Regions from separate parts of the Priestia sp. 179-F W1.4 NHS genome, predicted to be linked through region 2. Evidence: predicted binding sites of a transcription regulator. Region 2 holds the regulator's gene; the other holds the start of a gene.
The links. The regulator NrdR, encoded in region 2, represses ribonucleotide reductase genes. The targets are predictions, from matches to a motif close to AACACNATATATNGTGTT.
Positions count from the first base shown of each region.

Region 1: ACH0CI_RS02105 (vitamin B12-dependent ribonucleotide reductase) is a predicted target of NrdR. The motif match lies at 5,899-5,916, and genes of this name have one in related genera.

Region 1 covers NZ_JBIQFF010000001.1:410,185-417,702, reverse strand. Annotated here, with positions in the region: gene ACH0CI_RS02125 (DUF1385 domain-containing protein) at 94-1,050, shown strand; gene ACH0CI_RS02120 (SA1362 family protein) at 1,099-1,497, shown strand; gene ACH0CI_RS02115 (patatin-like phospholipase family protein) at 1,528-2,409, opposite strand; gene mntR (transcriptional regulator MntR) at 2,512-2,943, opposite strand; gene ACH0CI_RS02105 (vitamin B12-dependent ribonucleotide reductase) at 3,229-5,787, opposite strand; gene ACH0CI_RS02100 (lipoate--protein ligase family protein) at 6,100-6,933, opposite strand; gene ACH0CI_RS02095 (rhodanese-like domain-containing protein) at 7,164-7,518, shown strand, end outside.
Region 2 covers NZ_JBIQFF010000001.1:146,459-153,976, reverse strand. Annotated here, with positions in the region: gene thrS (threonine--tRNA ligase) at 1-1,601, opposite strand, end outside; T-box leader at 1,645-1,893, opposite strand; gene ytxC (sporulation protein YtxC) at 1,954-2,814, opposite strand; gene dnaI (primosomal protein DnaI) at 2,911-3,843, opposite strand; gene ACH0CI_RS00725 (replication initiation and membrane attachment family protein) at 3,876-5,303, opposite strand; gene nrdR (transcriptional regulator NrdR) at 5,376-5,837, opposite strand; gene ACH0CI_RS00715 (hypothetical protein) at 6,081-6,467, opposite strand; gene speD (adenosylmethionine decarboxylase) at 6,561-6,941, opposite strand; gene ACH0CI_RS00705 (glyceraldehyde-3-phosphate dehydrogenase) at 7,367-7,518, opposite strand, start outside.

The DNA.
Region 1 (7,518 bases), 260 kb from region 2:
ATAACATGCATCCGCCTAGAGGTTTATTTGATTTTGCTGTAGAATATAAAATACTAAGAAGTCTAGTCTAGTTAAGTTAGGTTGGTGCCTGAAATGTCTAAATTACAAAAACCTGCGTATGGTGGTCAAGCCGTTATAGAAGGTGTCATGTTCGGTGGCAAACGTATGATGGTGACGGCTATTCGCCGCAAAGATCAATCTATTGATTATTTTCATTCAAAAAGAAAATCAAATTCCGTACTCACTGCTTTAAAAAAAATTCCTTTTTTACGAGGAATTGCTGCTATTGTTGAAGCCAGTGCAAACGGTACGCAGCACTTGAACTTTTCCTCTGAACGCTATGACGTGAATCCAGAAGATGATGCTCAAGTAGCAGCAGAACAACAAAAAGAGAAAAAAGAATCAAAACTATCTTTAATATTTGGCGTTGCAACTATTGGTGTAATATCCTTTCTTTTCGGGAAAGTACTATTTACATTGATTCCTGTGTTTTTAGCACAATTGACACGTCCTGTTTTCACTTCAAGTGTAGCTCAAGTTTTTATTGAAGGAGTATTTAAACTATTATTGCTCCTTGGCTATATTTATGTGATTTCACAAACGCCACTTATTAAACGGGTGTTTCAATATCATGGAGCAGAACACAAGGTCATTAATGCATATGAAAACAATGCTGAACTTACGGTAGAAGCCGTTCAAGCACAATCTCGACTTCATTATCGCTGCGGAAGTAGCTTTATCCTCTTTACCGTAGTTGTAGGAATGTTTGTCTACCTACTAGTTCCAACGGATCCTCTTTGGTTACGAATTGTGGATCGCCTTGCATTAATTCCAGTTGTCCTTGGTTTATCATTTGAAGTGTTACAGTTAACCAATAAAGTTCGTCATGTCCCTCTTCTTCGCTTTTTAGGTTATCCCGGTTTATGGCTTCAGCTTTTAACAACCAAAGAACCAAAAGATGATCAAGTTGAAGTTGCGATTGCTTCATTTAAAGAACTTTTACGCGTTGAAAATGAACTTTCTTCTACCACTGACGAACAAGTTGTCTAATCCACACCGTTTTGCTTTCTTTTTTTACTATTTTAGGAGGTGAACAAAATGAGACGTCCATTCGTGAAACCACTTGTATATGGTCTAATCGGGTTAGGAGTCATTGGCTTTGCATTTACGTTGATTACAGATCCAGCTGTTTTATTACGTCAAGCAGGTTATATTTTTCTGTTTATCATTTTGTTTTACTTAGTTTATCGGTTTATTCTCCGCCCTTCTCAGACAAAAGGTCAAGATAGAGGCTATGTGCGCGCAGTAAAGCAATCGAAACTGCGTCAAAAAGAAAAAGAGCGAGGAAGCAACAAAGTTGATATGCATACGTACCGAAGCTCAAATAAGCGCCCGGTATCCAAATCAACGAAACCGCTAAAGAAAAAGAAAAACAACTCACACTTGACCGTCATCGAAGGTAAAAAAGGAAAAAAGAAAAATAGAGCATTCTTTTAAAAAAACAAGGAGAAAAGCCTCCTTGTTTTTTTAATAGCACCATTTTTTCAAAAATGCCCTTGTACGCTTTTTGCCAAACGCAATCAGCTCTTCCTTCCGTTCTTCTGTGAGGGTAAATTCTGTCGCAAAAACTTGATTAACAGGTAAAAAGATAATATTTTTTTCGTGACGTTTTGAAATATGTCTTGCATCGTGCGCATCTTTCATCGTCTCAAAAAGCGCACTAAATAAACCAACGGCATTTTTAATTTTATTCCGTTCTCTCTCTTCGTCCTTCGGACTCAGCTTCACACCAATTACCGGTCGTTTCTTCAAACTTTTATCATCATCAAATAAAAAAATTGGAAAGTTGCTTAACACTCCCCCGTCGACTATTAAACTGCTTGGAGTAGATTTTAATTTAACCGGCTCAAAAAAATATGGAATGCTGCAGCTCATCCGAACGGCTCTTGCTACAGAAAAACGATTCGGATCAATGTGATATTTAGGCAAATCATCTGGAAGAACAAGCATCGTACTGTTGGTCAAATCTGACGCAATAATACGCAGCGACTGATCAGGCAAATCAGCAAATGTACGAATTCCTCTGCTCCGCAACTTCTCAGCAATCCATTTTTCAAGCCTTTCTCCTTTATATAATCCCATTTTCCAATATAAAAACAGCCATTTTGTCAAGCTCGATGGTAAAAAGGACATTCTTTGATCTAGGAAAGAAGATAACTCAATTTCATTCATCATTTCAACGATTTCTTCACTTGTATAACCAGCTGCTACAAATGCACAAATAATGGAACCCGCACTCGTTCCCGCTAACCGCCGAAAAATAAAGCCTTTTTCTTCTAGAGCTTGTAACGCACCAATCAGTGCAAGCCCTTTAATACCGCCACCTGAAAATACTCCGTCGACGTACACAGCCTCTCCTCCAAACTACCTACTCTACATTTGTAGTCGACTCAACAACAAGTTATGATAAAAAGAAAAAAAGCAGTGACGCTATTGGCCGCTGCTTTTTCCTTATAATTTTTGCTCTTCTTCATTTCGTTTCTGTACATTGCGAAGATCTTGAATACGGTTATGATTTTCTTCAAAGTATTGAACCAAGTCCCCAATTCGATCAATGGAATTCCAGCTTAAATGATGTTCAATTCCTTCTACGTCATCATAAATATTCTTCTCATCCACGCCAATAATTCGCAATAGCTGCTCTAAGAGCTCGTGGCGATAAACAAGACGTTTTCCAATCTTCTGTCCCTTAGCTGTTAAAACAAGGCCTCGATATTTTTCATAAATTAAGTACTCATCTTTGTCTAGTTTTTGAACCATCTTTGTTACAGATGAGGGGTGAACCGCCAATGCATCAGCAATATCAGACACTCGAGCGTATCCTTTATCTTCAATTAGCATATATATTTGTTCAATATAATCTTCCATACTCGGTGTAGGCATGAAATCTCCCCCAATTAATATTATGTATTGCTAATAATAAGTCATAAATGTCTGTTTCTTATAGTGATATCGTGTTCATGTTTGATAATCTATGTGAAAAAAACGTGTAAATAAAGCGATGTCATAAGATAAAACTGGATAAAAGACATTCAATTAAAATCATACTACAATGCTTATTCAAATACAAGAACCGTTCTCTCCCGCTTCTTATTTATGCCCCATTTTCATACATAATAAAAGCCGACTCACTTGAGTCAGCTTTTACTAGTCAATCATGATTAAAAATTAAAGGCCGCATTTCAGCTGTGCACCACAGTTTGTACATGTGTTGCATCCGCCCATTTCCTCTACCGTTCCTTGACGGCAAACCGGACACGTATTACCTACTTCAGAACCGATTGTTACATCAGTTGAACGAATTTCATTAATTGTATCAACTAACACAACGTGTGGTTTTGTTTCTTCTTTTGGCGCTTCAATTTCTTCATCAAATGTATTTTCTTCTGCTTTTAGCGTTAAGACTTGTGCATCACGGCTTCCGTCTACGTACACCGTACCGCCTTTTGCTCCGCCTTTATACAGACGCTCGTACACTTTTTGAACTTGCTCTACCGTGTAACCACGAGGAGCGTTTACTGTTTTACTAATTGAGCTATCAATCCAGCGCTGAATCACACATTGCACGTCCGCGTGAGCTTGTGGTGCAAGTTCCATAGCTGAAATGAACCATTCAGGAAGATTGTTTGGATCTGCTTCTGGATGCTGATCTAAATACTCTTGAACGATATCAGCTTTCACTTCAATAAACTTACCTAAACGACCGCTTCGGAAGTATGAGAATGAGAAATAAGGTTCAAGACCCGTTGATACTCCAACCATCGTTCCAGTACTGCCTGTTGGCGCTACTGTTAATAAATGAGAGTTTCGGATACCGTGCTCTTTAATGTTTTCACGAATATCTTCAGGCATTTTTTTCATGAAGCCTGTATTTGTGAATGCTTCACGTAAAGAAGCCGTTTCAGCATCTGTTTCGCCCACTAAGAACGGGAAGCTTCCTTTTTCTTTTCCAAGCTCTACAGACGCGCGGTAAGCCGTCGTGGCAATTGTTTCAAACACTTTATCTACTAACTCATTGCCTTTGTCAGAGCCGTATTCTGTTTCACAATAAATAAGAAGATCGTGAAGACCCATTACACCAAGACCAACGCGGCGTTCGCCAAGCGCTTGCTTTTGGTTCTCTTCTAAGAAATAAGGAGTTGCATCAATAACGTTATCTTGCATTCTAACGCCCGTTTCAACCGTTTGACGTAGCTTTTCAAAGTTAACTGTTTTTGTTTCTTTATCTGCCATTTGCGCTAAGTTAACAGCAGCTAAGTTACAAACAGAGAATGGTGCAAGTGGTTGTTCACCACATGGATTCGTTGCAACAACGTGCTGACCATATGCTTGAGCATTTGTCATGTCATTGGCATTGTCGAAGAAGAAAATGCCTGGTTCAGCTGAGTACGTTGCACAAATATTAATTAAGTTCCATAGCTCTTTTGCACGGATAGTTCGGTACGTACGAACTTTGTTTCCTTGTTTTACCCACTCGCGCACGTCGCCTACTTCGTGCCAGTTTTCATTGTAGTTAGCCATTTCTTCTTTTGAATAGCTTTCTACGTCTGGGAAGCGAAGTTCGTATTCACCGTCGTTTTCAACAGCATCCATAAAATCTTTTGTTAAGCATACAGAAATGTTTGCTCCTGTTAAAAACTCTGAGTTATGAACGCTGTACGTTCCGCCTGTTTGCAGCTTTTCTTCTGCATCTTTAATGATTTTTTCATTAAATCCACCAAGACCAGGAATTTGTTTATAGTTAATGATTCCTTGGTACATTGCTTCTTCAGACTCTGTTAGCGGCGTGAACTTCAATTTATCTTGAGCGTGCTTTTTAATCATTTCGTCATTTGTGTTTTCAATTAAGAAACGTAAAATGCGAGGGTTTTGCATTTTAGAAATAATAAACTCTACAATGTCAGGATGCCAGTCGGCAAGCATGATCATTTGTGCCCCACGACGCGACCCACCTTGCTCAACAAGATGCGTCAGTTTAGCAATATCATCTAACCATGAAACCGAACCAGATGATTTGCCGTTTACACCGCGAGCCAGCGTGTTGCGCGGGCGAAGAGTTGAACCATTCGTTCCAACACCGCCTCCGCGGCTCATGATTTCCATTACTTGTTTGCGGTGTTCTGAAATACCTTCACGTGAATCTTTTACATAAGGCATTACGTAACAGTTGAAGTACGTTACGTCCGTGTCAGCACCTGCACCGTAAAGAACGCGGCCAGCGGGTACAAAGTTTAGCTGAACAAGCTCTTGATAGAACTTTTCAAACCACTCTTTGCGCTTTTCTTCTGTTTTTTCCACAGAAGCTAAGCCTGTTGCATTACGTTTTGCAATTTGCTCATAGAAGACCTCTAGAGGTTTTTCAATGACATCTAAAGAACGAGTAATTAACCCATTTTCTGCTTCTTCAGGTGATAAAGCTCCTCTAAACTCATCTTCTACCTTGACAACAGCGGTTTTTTGCTCAAAATTAATGCTTTCCACATAGCCAAGTCCTCGTGCTGGAAATTTTGGGTCTTCCTTTACAGTTAGAACAACAAAATCTCCTTCTGATAACGTTAATTTTTCCGTATCTTTAAACGCATAGCGGTCTAACATTACCAATCTTGAAACACCTTTATGAGTCAACTTCATATCCGGTGTAATCGGATGTACTTGCGGAAAGCGTTCAATATCTGAATTGAGCTTTTCAACATTCATATTCACTTTTTGATTTAACAAAACAGTCATTCTCACAACTCCTTACCTATCGAACATCTATAAATTTATTAACTATATTTCCTTTTAAAGGAAATAGAGTTTTTCAATCAACTATCAATAACTTACCACACGGCTTGGACGAATTCAATATATAGTATTTTACACTCCTCCAAACATCTACATATAGAAGGGTGTCAAGTGAAATATTTTTTTTTTCGTAAAAAAAGTGTTTGACTTTTCTTCCCTATGTATTCTATTAGCCAAGCATTGTTTCTAAAAATTCCAATAAAAAGTGCAACTTATAAGAAGTTGCACTTTTATCTATTTACCATCCGCATTCGTTTAGCGCTTAAAGTTCCATTCATCCGATCCGTACTTTGTGCGCGCTAGTTCTTCTACATATGCTTCCTCTTCTTCAGACAGTGTATACGGTTCTAAATCGATATCAAGAGCAGAAGCAAATCCTTTATAAAACGCTTCTTTTGCTTCTTCGATAGAAATTTTGCGGCCCGCAATTGCATTGATGGCTACCGCTTTAGAACGAAATGCGCGCTGCATTCTTTCTTTCACGCGGTCATTTGGATAATTAAACACGCTGAATAATTTATCTTCATCAATCTCTAACAGAATAGAGCCGTGCTGTAGAATAACTCCTTTTTGTCTAGTTTGGGCACTTCCAGCAATTTTGCGGCCCTCTACAACAAGTTCATACCAAGAAGGAGCATCAAAACATACGGATGAACGAGGGTTTTTTAAGCTATTTTTTTCTTCTTCTGAACGAGGAATAGCAAAATAAGCCTCGAGCCCTAACGAACGAAATCCTTCCAGTAAACCTTCTGAGATCACGCGATATGCCTCTGTAACTGTCTTAGGCATATTAGGATACTCTTCAGATACAATGACGCTGTAAGTAAGCTCTTCATCATGAAGCACGCCCCTGCCGCCCGTTGGACGTCTCACAAAGCCTAGTCCTAATTCTTTTACTTTATCAAAGTTAATTTCTTTTTCAGCTTTTTGAAAATAACCGATTGACAGCGTTGGAGGGTTCCATCCGTAAAAACGAATCGTAGGTGGAATTTCTCCTTTACTATGCCATTCTAATAATGCTTCATCTAACGCCATATTGTAATAAGGCGAACGGTTGTTGGAATCAATAAATCTCCACTTTGCTTTCATCTACCTCATCCTCAGCTATATGTAATATAAAAAATAAATCCGTTTTTTAGTCTACCAAAAGATTGAGCTAAGGAAAAGCAAAGAGCAACATAAAACTGCGAATTCAAATGTGGTAGTTTTTTCATTTTGGGGAAGAAATCCGCTAGATTCAAGGCAAAATCGCTTTACTTCTAATTTCATTCACTTATATAATAAGAGTATGGATTTTGTCGAAGAAAGGAAGAATCAGCATGTCACCAATTACAGCAGTACTCATTTTACTTGGAGTAATCATCATATACTCTGTCGTTATGTTCTTTATCCAACGTCGCATTATGAAAACGTTAACTGAAGAAGAATTCCGCAGCGGCTACCGCAAGGCACAGCTAGTTGATATTCGCGAACCGAATGAATTCGAAAACGGACATATTTTAGGCGCACGAAATATTCCTCTTTCACAGTTCCGTATGCGCATTAAAGAATTTCGTCCAGATCAGCCTGTGTACATCTATTGTCAAAGCGGAATGCGCACAGGACGTGCAGCACAAATGCTTCGTCGCCACGGTGTTCAAGAAATCTATGATTTAAAAGGCGGCTTCAAAATGT
Region 2 (7,518 bases):
GTTGACACCACGCCGCGGTGAATAACAACAGGTCGATGCTGTTTTCCGTCTTCCCCTACATACGTTAAATCAAAGCGTTCAGGAAGTAAGAAATCCAATTGAACCGTAGATAGCGTCTCTTCTTTACCAAGAGCTGTTTTAACTTGAACATCTAGTTTTGGACCGTAGAATGCCGCTTCGCCTTCAGCTTCATAATAATCAAGGTCAAGCTCATCCATTGCATCTTTTAACATGCTTTGTGCTTTTTCCCACATTGCATCATCATCGAAGTATTTTTCTGTATCTTCAGGATCACGATAAGATAGACGGAATGAATAATTTTCAAATCCAAAATCTTTATAAACCGCTTCAACTAAGCGAACCACACGAATAAATTCTTCTTTGATTTGATCGGGACGTACAAAGATATGTGCATCATTTAACGTCATGCCTCGAACGCGCTGAAGTCCTGATAATGCTCCTGACATTTCGTAGCGGTGCATTGTTCCAAGTTCAGCAATACGGATTGGAAGCTCACGATAGCTGTGAATACCTTGTTTGTACACCATCATGTGATGAGGACAGTTCATTGGACGAAGAACCAGGTCTTCGTTATCCATTTCCATTGCAGGGAACATGTCATCTTGATAGTGCTCCCAGTGACCAGACGTTTTGTAAAGTTCTACACTTCCAAGCACCGGCGTGTAAACGTGCTGATAACCAAGGCTTACTTCTTTATCTACGATATAACGCTCGATAATACGGCGGATCGTCGCACCTTTTGGAAGCCATAAAGGCAGACCTTGTCCTACTTTTTGAGAATTTGTAAATAAGTTTAACTCTTTACCAAGTTTACGGTGGTCACGTTCTTTTGCTTCTTCAAGAAGACGAAGATGCTCGTCTAAATCTGCTTTTGTAAAGAATGCTGTACCGTAAATACGCTGCAGCATTTGATTGTCGCTGTCTCCGCGCCAATAAGCACCTGCTACGCTTAATAGTTTAAACTCTTTAATTTTACCTGTTGACGGCACGTGCACACCTCGGCAAAGATCAAAGAATTCGCCTTGTTGGTAAATCGTCACCTTTTCACCTGCTGGAATCGCATCGATCAATTCAAGCTTTAGTTCATCGCCAACTTCTTTAAAAAGTTGAATGGCTTCTTCACGAGAAACTTCTTTTCGTTCAATTTCAATATTTGAATTAACGATTTTTTTCATTTCTTTTTCAATTCTACCTAAATCTTCAGGAGTAATTGATTCTTCCATATCGATGTCATAGTAAAACCCATTTTCGATAACCGGGCCTACACCTAGCTGTACTTTTACATCTTTGTATAAACGTTTGATTGCTTGAGCCATTAAATGCGCTGTACTATGGCGCATAATTTCAAGCGCTTCAGGAGCATCTTGCGTAATGATTTCAAGACTGCCATCTTGTTCGATTGGCGTACGTAAATCCAGCAGCTCGCTGTTTACTTTACCTGCTAATGCTTTTTTCTTTAATCCCGGGCTAATAGAAGCCGCAATATCTTCTGTTGATGATCCTTTTGGATACTCTTTAACAGCTCCATCAGGAAATGTCATTTTGATTACTTCTGACACAACTTTCCACTCCTTTAACATAACTAATAAACTTTTTGTAAAAACAAAAAACTCGTCCCTTATAAAAAGGGACGAGTTGTGTATACACGCGGTACCACCCTTGTTTCCTCTTCGTATCTTGGATAACCCAAATAACCCGAAGCGGCTCGAGGTTTTATAACGGAAATTCCGTCAGTAATTACTAGAGACGCTGCTCGTTTACTACTGAAGTTTAGAGGTGGTAAGAATATATTCCGTGTTAGGAGATTTTCAGCCTAGATCTCCCTCTCTATAAACCGTAAATATACACTCATGTCCTCATCATAACTTGTGACATATAGCTGTTTTTCAATATGCATTTATTATATTCATTTTCAAAATAGAAATCAACCTTTCACGTTATATTTTGCTTTTGATCAAACGGAAATTCATTTTTTTCGTATAACATCACTTTTTCTTGAAAAATATTTTGAATGGTATAAACAAAATCATGATCATGCTGGTCGCTATACAGATGAATAGCAGCTGGAGATAAACTCAGCAAAGGCGCGATGATAGTTGAGTCTATGTATACTGATTCTTGTTCAGATAGAAAGGCCTCTGCTAGGGCTGCACATTCACGCTCCGGAACATATCTACTGCTTTGGTCGTACAATACAAACTTGTTTTTATTCAAATGCATTACATACACATCGCCTGTAGATGACTGTCTTTCATTAGCTGCTTGACGCAGCTGATGAATAAGAATTTGATAGTCTTGTTCAAGCTTATATTCATCAATCGCCAGCTCAGCATAATAGCGCAGCCGCTCTTGATATTCTTTTAAACGGAATTGGAGAAAAGACTCAAAGGTGAATGTTACATTATGAATGAAGAAGTCTTGAAGAGCCTGGCGGATAAGTAATTCTCTTGGAAGGGAAAATGTTTTTTGCGGAATTTCGCCTCTCTCTCCTTCCATAATCCCCCCCATAATTTGAAGCAGCAAATCTTGTTCTTCCTCTTCTGAATAGAAAAATTGTTCTTTTAATATGTTTACCATCATCTTTTTTTCTTTCTTTTTTAAAATCACGTGCGTTAATACCGGTATCACCATGTCTTGTAAAATGGCCTCTCGATTGTATGTCTCATCAATAACTAAAAGCTGATTATTCACCAACTTCAAGCACTGTGAACCATATGATAAAGCGCTTCGCTTCGCGCATAAAGACTCATATACAATGACTGCGTCTTCTACATATTTAAAGAATATTTTCATTCCTCATAGCCCCCCTTTGGACACGCTTTATTAATGTATATGGGGCAACATGCAAAAAAATGAGCAAGTCGTTACAAGAAATGTAAAACGACCTGCTCATCTATTTCGTTTATTCTCTCCATTCATTTCAACGGGAATGGCTAGAGACTTAATTCGTTCCATGACACGAGCGGCTTTGAGCTCTTCCTGCTCGCCTCGTTGGGTATAAGTCAAATGATGTTGAAGCTCTTTAAAATTTAAATTCGAGCTGAAAAATGTCGGCAAATTTTCGAGCATGCGGAATTGTAAAATGGTTCCGAGCACATCGTCTCGCATCCAGCTCGTTACAGATTCTGCTCCGAGATCATCAAGCATAAGAACCGGTACTTTTTTGACATACTCTATTTTCTCATTGAAGCTTTGATCTTGAAACGAACCTTTTAACTCACGCAAAAACTCCGGGACATACAGAATCGTAGATTTCACTTTCTTTTCGGCTAACGCATTGGCAATTGCTCCAAGAAAATACGTCTTCCCCACACCAAACGAACCGTGTAAATATAAAGCTTTCATTTTCTTATTTGGCTCATATTCTCGCACAAAATCTCTTACTAATTTAATGGCTTCAAATCTTCCCTGCTCAATTTCAATATCAGACATCGTTGCCTGTAAAATTTCTTTGGGCACGTACATACACTGAATAAAAGATTCTTGTTCTTTTCGCTCATCTTCTTGTACTTTTCTAGGACAGCGTTCATACTGTAAATCAATATTACGGCCTTTTACAACCAGCTGAGGGTGATACCCCTTCACCATATTGACACAGCTTTGCAGAGAAGGGCATTTGTCACAGCATTTGCTCTGATCGATAAATTCATGCATCTTCATCAAGCCTCGGTCGACCATTTGCTCATCTAACTCATGGCGATGCTCTTGCAGAAACGTTTTAACTTCGGGATTAGACAGAATACTGTTTCTTAATGCTTCTAAACGTGCTTTAAAATCCTTTTTGTTCACTAACTGATTTAGTGAATCATTGATAGGCTTCATCTTTTTCACCTCATCTCTATCATACCTGCTTTTTATTCTTTATGCTTTTGTTTTAGCTCTTGATCTAACTGCTTGAGCTCTTCTTGTAGCTTTCGTTTTTCTTCTTCAAATCCATCCACTTCTTTTGAAGGCTGCTTTTTCTCTTCTTTTTCTTCATCGCTCAACCACTCTGGCACCATTTCTTTACGCACAATTTTTCGTCCGGCCGTTTTTTTATTTTGCTTTGCCTCGGTCCAGTTCTGATATTCTTTCTGTTCATTTTTAGCTAAATTCATGGCATCTTGAACAGTTTGTACCTTTTTGCGCGCCCAGTGTCCAGCAATTTTCTCTACATAGCTCTTAGATAATTTCATATCGGACCTTAGCATAACATAGTAAATCAGAACATTTACTACCCCTGGTGAAAGCTTTTGATTAAACATCACTTCTTCAATCATTTGCAAATCTGCTTTTGATGGCTCTGCCCCCCCTGAAAACTCGATCAATAGCTGTCGAGGAGAGGTGACTTCTAGCTGTTGAATGAGCTGCTCTTCCTTAGTCTGAGGCTGCTTTTCCTGCATGGTACGAAGCATAGGAGGCTGAATTTGTTCGCTTAGATTGGGAAGTGCTTCTCCATTTTCAAATTGGTAAAAGGACTGTGCTGCTTTTCTAAGCAATTCAATATCAACTTGATCATTCTCATTTAGCGAATCGAGCACTACATTTTTCATTTGAAGAGGATCAATGCCATATAAAAAAGCTAACTTTTCAATCGCTTGTTTTACTTTAGATGTAATGGACCTTTTCGAAATCATTGAATCTGTTAGGCCTGCTAAAAATAAATCAAAATCAAAGGAATCCGGGCTCATCTCAATAGAAGCACGGTTTGAAGAATCTATAAAGTCCGTTTGAGCATCAGGAGAAAATACATCCTTGCTTTCAGACTGAAAACTTGGAGCCAGCTCCGTTGCTTTAACTGATTTAAATACATCGTTAAATGAATGCGTCACATCTTTGAACGATTGATCATCCACGAGTGAATCCGAAAAATAATTTTTTATTTTTTGAAAGATGGATTTTCCTAGTCGGTTATATAAATATACATTTAACACGCCATCGTTAAAGAACTGATGGGGCGTAAGAGGAGGAATGAGCTCATAAATGAACACACGAACATCATCTTCTTCCTTAATATATGTTTTTAACAAACCAATACCTTCTAATTTTAACCGCTCATGGTAAATAGCTTTCAAATTAATTTGCATCATTGACATTAGGTGATGATGCGTAGACTCTTTTCCCCATAAACGATCTTGTTCCAGCTCGCTCCATAGCGTCATATACAAACCAAAACACGTCGTACCCACCAACGGCTGATAGAGCATTGTTAAAATCTTTCGGTCGTATTCCTGCAGTATGCCGCTCGAACGAACAACATAACGATCGACCGGTATCATTTCTTTCCAATGTTGTTCTTTCATGTCGTTCCCTACCTACTTTTAAAGTAATAGAAATGACAAAAAAAGAGCCTAAAGAATACTTCAATAGCTCTTTTACAGTCGTTCCTTCTTAATTAAATCTTTTAATTCATCAATAAATACATTGATGTCTTTAAATTGTCGGTATACCGAAGCAAATCGAACATAAGAGACTTCATCGATAGCAGCTAATCGCTCCATCACCATTTCTCCTACCACATCTGACTGCACCTCTGATGTACCCTGACTGCGCAGCTCTGTTTCAATATCGTGTACGGTATCTTCCAGTTGTTTTAAGCTTACTTGGCGTTTTTCACACGCCTTAATTAACCCTCGAAGGATTTTGTCTTTGCTGAACTCTTCTCTCGCTCCATCTTTTTTTACAACAATTAACGGAAGTTCTTCTACTTTCTCAAAAGTTGTAAAACGATAGTGACACTCTTCGCATTCACGTCTTCTACGAATAGAGCGGCCTTCTTCTACAGGGCGCGAGTCCAGCACTCTCGTTCCATTGTAATGACAGGATGGGCACTTCATATTCTCAGCTCCAATAATAAACCTTGTTTTTCTTTTTATTTTCTCTCATATAAGTTAATTTTCATCTATGTTAGCCGGCTATTCGCCATTTATTATGATTGTCATCATCATTTCCTTTATCAAACACGATGCTATATTAAAGGATTTACTTTATTCCATCTTATAGAAAACAAGGCTTGAATACAAGTAAAGGAAAAGGAATTTCCCCATTTTATTTCCTGAAATTCAAAAATGATAAGGAACTTACGAAGAAAGAGGAATAAGTTTTTGATCAAAGCTCTTATAAAGCGTACGTACAAGTTCTTTGCTAAAACCAAAATCAACTGGCACCACTTTTGACTCTGTTGTAGCAGAAAAATCGATAGCGGTTTCAAGAGGACGTACGCTAATAATGGTAATCACAACAAAAGCTTTTCTTCCTTTTACAACGTTTAAGCTAATTTCTCCTCGCTCTTCATACGCAGCAAGTATCTCTATCCCTTGCATATGCTTCAACATTTCATGAACTTGCTTAAATGCATTCCCAGCCGTTGTTTTGTAATAATGCGTTTTTAGAGTCGGATCTGAATGACGATCGCTTGTTTCTACATGATTAGAAAATAAAGATTTAACTACTTGTACTACCCCCATGTTGTTATCCCCTTTGTTTTTGCATATTAAAAATTTATATACTAAAAAGAGGTGTGTAATACACCTCTTAACTTACGTAATCAATCGACACTATTAAAGTGCATTCGCTTTAGTTTGTTTTACCTGAACAGGACCCATTCCACGTGGTAATTCAATTGTTTCACGTGTCTGTGCACTTAGAGCATCTGCAATATAATCTGCTGCGATTGTAGGATCTAAATGACCACAAGTATAAACATCGATACTTGCATAACCATGCTCTGGGAAGCTGTGAATCGTTAAATGTGATTCTGAAATAATAACAACGCCACTTACACCTTGAGGTGCAAATTTATGGAACGCTACTTCGCGAACTTCCGCACCAGATTTTAAAGCTGCATCAACAAACGTTTTTTCAATATAATCAATATCATTTAACTTATCGAAATCGCATCCCCATAATTCTGAGATGACATGACGACCCATTGTTTCCATAATGATATTTCCCCCTTTAACAATTTTTAATCGTTAAACATGAAGTTCTTTCGCCATATAGCATGTTAACTACCACGGGGGAAAGTTAGTCCAAAGAGGTCCTAACCCTTTAAGTAGCCACATCACCGAAAGGTACACAAGAAGTTCACGAAACATAGTATACTTTGTTTACATTTATTTTGCAATACGTGTTTTGATTTTATTAAAGATTGTTCCCGCAGATAGACCTATACAAATTACCCCTGTATTCTCGTGAGACAGTGTGTAAAAGCTGCTAAACGACTATTCATTTTTTTATTAAAATTGAGGAAAAGAAACACTCCTTTGCATGATTATCTTATTGCTTTTCCCTATTCTTTTGAATAAAAACAAAAAAAACAGGGCGATAGCTCCCTGTTTTTTTAAAAAAGCAATCTATAGCTTTCTTAGCTTACTCTTATCTTTGATCCATTACGCATTTCTGCAGCAATATATCTTACCAAATCGACTACGCGCTGAGAGTAGCCCCACTCGTTATCGTACCAAGCTAACACTTTAATTTTATGATCTTCCATTACGATAGTCGATAGTCCATCTA